Regions from separate parts of the Proteus sp. Marseille-Q3619 genome, predicted to be linked through region 1. Evidence: predicted binding sites of a transcription regulator. Region 1 holds the regulator's gene; the other holds the start of a gene.
The links. Region 1 encodes CRP, which controls carbon source genes, mostly activating them, when cyclic AMP is high. Its sites were predicted from a motif close to ATGTGANNNNNNTCACAT; they were not measured.
Positions count from the first base shown of each region.

Region 2: the regulator CRP is predicted to act here: its motif matches at 1,586-1,603, upstream of cdd (cytidine deaminase).

Region 1 is NZ_CBDIMP010000001.1:1,900,305-1,903,737, forward strand. Features, by position in the region: gene ACWPWK_RS08700 (phosphoribulokinase) at 1-793, shown strand, start outside; gene ACWPWK_RS08705 (OsmC family protein) at 883-1,290, opposite strand; gene crp (cAMP-activated global transcriptional regulator CRP) at 1,603-2,235, shown strand; gene argD (bifunctional acetylornithine/succinyldiaminopimelate transaminase) at 2,333-3,433, opposite strand, start outside.
Region 2 is NZ_CBDIMP010000001.1:3,458,897-3,462,329, forward strand. Features, by position in the region: gene ACWPWK_RS15910 (NAD-dependent malic enzyme) at 1-424, opposite strand, end outside; gene cdd (cytidine deaminase) at 639-1,523, opposite strand; gene ACWPWK_RS15920 (CidB/LrgB family autolysis modulator) at 1,724-2,419, opposite strand; gene ACWPWK_RS15925 (CidA/LrgA family protein) at 2,419-2,895, opposite strand; gene metG (methionine--tRNA ligase) at 3,030-3,433, opposite strand, start outside.

The DNA.
Region 1 (3,433 bases):
TAAGATATTCCAACAACTCAATGCAAATGCTGCATTGATTGATGGAGATAGTTTCCATCGCTATACCCGTCCTGAAATGGATATGGCGATAAGAAAAGCCAGAGAACAAGGTAGACATATCAGTTATTTTGGCCCTGAAGCAAATGATTTTAGCTTACTGAGTAAGACCTTAAGTCAGTATAGTGATACAGGACAAGGTCAATCTCGCAAGTATCTACACTCTTATGATGAAGCCACTCCCTACAACCAATTACCAGGTACATTTACACCTTGGGAGCCTTTGCCAAACAATACCGATGTTCTCTTTTATGAAGGGTTACACGGGGGCGTTGTCACCAATGAGCACGATGTCGCACAACATGTTGATTTACTAGTGGGTGTTGTCCCTATCGTAAACCTAGAGTGGATACAAAAGCTTATTCGAGACACCACAGAAAGAGGACACTCACAAGAGGCGGTAAGAGATTCGGTTGTACGCTCAATGGATGATTATATTAGCTATATTATTCCTCAATTCTCACGCACTCACATTAACTTCCAACGAGTTCCAACGGTTGATACTTCAAACCCTTTTTCTGCCAAAGCAATCCCCACTCTCGATGAAAGCTTTATTGTTATTCGTTTTCGAGGCTTAACCGATATTGATTTTCCCTATTTACTTGCGATGTTGCATGGCTCATTTATGTCAACAATAAATACTATTGTTGTACCGGGCGGGAAATTAGGATTAGCGATGGAATTAATTATGGCGCCATTAGTCAAAAAATTATTAAATGGCGAAAAGATAAGTTAACCAAAATAAAATTTATCTCTATAAAAATAATATCCCATTAATTAAGGGATATTATTTTTCGAATTAAACTTTATTTTAAAATATCAAAATTAGTCGGCATCTTTTATTTCAAATGAATGCGTAATATTGGCTGCTTTTCCTAGCATTAAAGAAACAGAACAATATTTTTCTGCGGATAATTGAACAGCTCGTTCTACGATTTTATCCGTTAATTCTTTACCTGAAACAATAAAATGTAAATTGATATCAGTAAATAGACGAGGGGCTTCTTCGCGTCTTTCTGATGTTAATTTCACTTCACAATCAGTCACTTGGTGACGACCTTTACGTAAGATGCTCACAACATCAATAGCGCTACACCCACCTGCAGCAATTAATACCATTTCCATTGGGCTTGGTGCTTTATCACCCGAATTTCCATCCATCATGATTTGATGACCAGAAGAAGACTCACCGACAAAAGATAAATCTTCTACCCACTTAACTCTCGCTTCCATTTATTTTCCCCTAAAGATGACAGAAACTAAAAGAGTACATTCTCATAATTCAACTAGCAATTAGCAAATAGGTTTATTATGCTGACTGCGTAAAACGAGACTTAATGCACTAATTGTGTTAAAAACAATATCTGCTTGATGATAGTGGTTAAGATCAATGCATTATTTTCTCATTTATTATAATCTACTCCATATTAACTTACCGTGTTCTCAGGAAGTTAATAGGTAAAGATAGGATTTTTAAGCACGCTGTATCAAAAGGGAACCTATCCGTTTTGAAAGGCTGCATTTAACGTACAGAGGATAACGCGAATGGTTCTCGGCAAGCCGCAAACAGACCCGACTCTTGAATGGTTTTTGTCACACTGCCATATTCACAAATATCCATCCAAGAGCACGCTGATCCACCAAGGTGAGAAAGCGGAAACACTTTATTATATTGTTAAAGGTTCCGTGGCTGTTCTTATTAAAGATGAAGAAGGAAAAGAAATGATCCTCTCCTACCTAAATCAGGGGGATTTCATCGGTGAACTTGGATTATTTGAAGAAGATCAAGAACGTAGTGCATGGGTTAGAGCAAAAACAGCCTGTGAAGTAGCAGAAATTTCCTATAAAAAATTCCGTCAATTAATTCAGGTTAACCCTGATATTCTGATGCGCCTTTCTGCTCAAATGGCGAACAGATTACAAACAACATCAGAAAAAGTAGGTAACCTTGCTTTCCTTGATGTTACAGGCCGTATTGCACAGACCTTACTAAACTTAGCAAAACAACCCGATGCCATGACGCATCCTGATGGCATGCAAATTAAAATTACACGTCAGGAAATTGGTCAAATCGTTGGTTGTTCACGCGAAACTGTAGGCCGTATTCTCAAAATGCTAGAAGATCAAAACCTGATCTCAGCACACGGTAAAACTATCGTCGTTTACGGGACTCGCTAAGTTTCCCCACCCCGAACAAACAATAGCCCAATAAAAGGGCTATTGATGATACAATCTGTATAAACCCCATCCTTATAGATGGGGTTTTTAGTCCGCACTACCCTTTTACAAATTCCGCAATAGCCGCTTTTAATGCCACCATTCCTTCTTGTAATTCTTCTTGGGTAATAATTAACGATGGTGTAAAACGCATTACATCTGCTCCTGCGTTTAACATCATTAAGCCATGTTTGGCAGCAAGACTGAGTAACTCTTTGGCTTTACCTTTATATTGTGGTGCCAATTGCGCACCGATCAATAAACCTTGTCCACGGATTTGCGAAAAGACATCGTACGTTTGATTAATTGCCACCAGTTCATTCACAATCCATTGATAGCGCTTTTCTACACCCTCAAGTACCTCAGGTGTATTAATTAAATCAAATGCGACATTACCCACTGCACAAGCTAATGGATTGCCACCATAAGTTGTACCATGAGTCCCTACGCCCATTACAGAAGCTATTTCATGTGTTGTTAACATCGCACTGAGTGGAAAACCACCTCCTAGCGCTTTTGCAGTTGTAATAATGTCTGGTGTCACATCATAGTTCATATAGGCGAAAAGCTTGCCTGTACGTCCCATACCTGTTTGTACTTCATCAAGAACAAGCAGAGCTTGATGCTTATCGCACAATTCACGTAGCCCCCTCATAAACTCAGGTGTTGCTGCCGTGACACCACCTTCACCTTGCACAGGTTCCAATACGACAGCACAAGTATGGTCGTCAATAACAGCTTTAACCGCCTCTAAATCATTGAAAGGAATATGCACGATATCTGCAGGCTTAGGGCCAAAACCATCTGCATATTTAGGTTGCCCACCAACAGATACTGTAAACAGTGTTCTGCCGTGGAATGCATGGTGAAAAGCAATAATTTTAGTTTTATAAGGACTATGGCGAGTGATGGCATAATGGCGAGCCAACTTAAATGCTGCCTCATTCGCTTCTGCGCCTGAATTGGCAAAAAAGACACGTTCTGCAAATGTGTTATCTATTAATTTTTGTGCTAAACGCAATGCTGGTTCATTAGTAAAAATATTACTAACATGCCAAAGTTGTTCGCTTTGTTCTTTCAAGGCTTGATTAAGAGCAGGATGAGCATGCCCCAGTGCTAAAACAGCAATACCACCAGCAAAATCAATATACGATTTTCC
Region 2 (3,433 bases), 1.6 Mb from region 1:
CATTTTGTAGCATATCGTCGATATTGGCGCGGTTAGGGTAAGAGATAAATAAACCGCGAGCGCGACGATAAATATCGGAGAAATGTTCACAGGCTTCACCCACTGTTGGTGTGTAAATGATTGGCATCATTTCAGTGAGGTGAGATTCTAATAAACGGTAAAATAGAGTTTCGTTAGTGTCTTGAATATTTCTTAGGTAAATATGTTTATCGTTATCGTTTTTGAAATCAAGATATTGGCGATAAGCGCGTTCAACCTGCTCTTCAATGGTTTCTACTGCTTCAGGCAGTAAACCATGTAAGTTAAAGGTACTGCGTTCTTCATCGCTAAAAGCACTACCTTTATTTAACAGGGGAAATTCAAGCAGGATTGGGCCTGCATACGGGATGTAGAGAGGGCGTTTACTTTCGTGTTCCAGTTCCATGAAAAATACTCTTGTAAGGCAGTTAGTCACATGACAATTGTAGATCCTACAAAATAATAAAAATATGTACAGCTTATGTTATTTTTTTATGATTTTTATGCTTGGAAATGAGAGATAGATACGGTTGTTACAACTTTTTCTGGTAAGCATCAGCAAAATTTACATGCTGATGCTTTTTTTAGGAGAGATTTTTAGAGGAATAAGTTAAAACTTTTTACAAAGTGATGCGTTGCATTTGGCGGCAACCTAAAGCAGTTAATGTTGCTTGTGTTGCATCCCATTGCGTTAAAATTGTCTCTGCTTTTTCAATTAAGACAGCAGATCCAATATCCATCACACACTCACCTGCCATATTTAATAAAATTAATGCCGCTTGTAATGGCGGTAAACTTGGGTTAAATGCGGCATTTTCAGCGTAGCTACCTTGGAAAATTTTGCCATTTTTCATTTGAACAGCAATACCACTGTGCGATCCACTATAAGGAGCATGGCTACGATTGGCAGCTTGTAGTGCCTGTTGTGCTAATTCACTAGGGTTATCAATTTTGTAACCGTGATTAACTTTATCCATTAATAAAGAGGTGATATTGAGATCTTTCGGGCCAAAGCTATCAGGTAAATAATCGCCTAATGTTGCCATTTTTCTACCCGGCAACTGAATTTGAATATGGGTGCCACTGTTCAATTCGTTCATAAACTGGCGACAATGACCACAAGGTGTATAGTTAACGGTGACTGAGATTAAGCGAGATTCACCACGTAACCATGCATGAGTCACGGCGCTTTGTTCAGCATGAACCGTTTGTTGTAGCGGTGCGCCAGCAAATTCCATATTGGCACCGAAATAGATATTACCACTTTCGCCACGAGCAATCGCACCCACTTTGAAATTAGAGATTGGCGCGACAGCACAAGCTGCGGCAACTGGTAAAAGTGCTAGGGCTAAGGCATCATCATTACATTGTAACTGTGTTTTTATGGCATTGACCTGTTCTGCCGTAAACATTGCAGGGAATTCATCCTGCTCAAGATAAGGAGCAAGTGCTTGTTGTAACTGAGGGGATAAATCTGACCAAATTGCCTGAAAACGAGTATGCATACATGAGTCTCCCATTAATCTTTCTGTATTATAAGATTCTAGGCATCTTTACCCATTCTTATATGTGATGAAAATCATATTTTCAATGAAACAATTGCAACAAATTCATTAATTGAGAGATGTATCTCAAATTTATAGTAAAAATCCCCGAAATAACTTTAATTAAATCGAGGATTTAAGAATGGAGAATAAGAAAGGTATCAACTATAAAGATGCAAAATAATAGGGAAGATAAATGGCGCTGTAAGGGAAGTAATAATCCCACAGGTCATTAATGCCAGTGAGCTATAAGCACCTTCAATATAATCGACTTCAGCCGCTCTTGCTGTTCCCACTGCGTGAGAAACGGTTCCCATTGCTAAACCACGAGATGCGTGAGTAGGAATACGCAGTATTTTAAAGAGTGTGTGACCAAAAATGGCACCTAAAATACCTACTGCAATAACACATGCAGCACTGATTGCAGGAATACCACCGATGGAATCTGCGACAGCCATTGCGATAGGTGTTGTCACTGATTTAGGTAAAATTGATGCAGCAATTTCGGGTGTTGCTCCTGCCCATAAGGCAATCGCAGTACCACTGACCATTGCGGCAATACTACCGATAAAGCAAATACTGATCAGCGATTTCCACTGTGCGCGAATTTGGTGTAATTGCTGATAAAGTGGAATGGCTAAGGCAACCACAGCCGGTTGCAATAAGTCATTTAAAATACGACTACCGGCAAAATAATGCTCATAAGGTGTATGAGTGATTAATAAAATAGGAATAATAACCGCAATACCTATAAGCAAGGGGTTCAATATAGGCAATTTATAACGAGCAGCAAGTTTACGTGATAAATAAAAGACAATTATGGTTAAAGGAAGTGACCACCAAATATTCATTAACATTAACATTTTTTCTTCTCACTTAACGCTGTATCGTCGTCTTTCTGTTGCGTTTTTTCTACAACGTCCTCAACTATGTCAGGTTTTGCACCCACGATAATGCGCTCACGGTGAACATAGTGTGAGCAATAAGCGACTAATGCCATAACACCAAAGGTACTTACCACACTTGCTAAAACAATAGGGAAAAGTTGCTGACTTAATAAGTCATAATAATTCATTACTGCCACTCCGATAGGAATAAAGAGTAATGTCATATTTTTTAAGAGGATATTGGCACCCGGTTTAACCCAGCGCAAAGGGATAAGCTGGAAAGCAAGTAAACCGAAGAGAATAAGTAAGCCAACAATGCTGCCTGGAACCGCGAAGGGTAGAAGGGCTGAAATAAGATTACCCGCAAAGAGACAAAGATAAAGTACCAAAAAAGATCGTAGATAATGCCAAAGTGTAATCTGCAATCGTGCCCGTTTAGATTTCATAAGTAAGTGTCCCAAATCAACTAACAGATTTATCATACACCGATTTTGAAAGTGTGCTACGGATCACAATAAAAAAAGAGCGGGGCTCTTATAGAACCCCGCCATTTATTGATTTGGCAAATGAATCTTGGTTGTTATTTCACTTGCTGACCCGGTTTTGCACCAGAATCTGGGCTAAGTAAGAAGATATCTTTATCGCCAGGTCCTGCCGCCATTACCATGCCTTCTGAAATACCAAAACGCATTTTACGAGGTGCTAAGTTTGCCACCATTACCGTTAAACGACCTTCCAACACTTTCGGATCTGGGTATGCTGTACGAATGCCAGAAAAGACTTGGCGAGTCTCACCACCTAAGTCCAAAATTAGCTTCAGTAACTTATCTGATCCTTCAACAAAATCAGCTTGTTTAATTTCAGCGATACGCATATCAATTTTCGCAAAATCATCAAACTTAATCGTTTCTTGAATTGGTGAATCTGCTAATGGTCCTGTGACTTCTTTTACAGGTGCAATGGTGCTTTTAGATGCTTCAACCA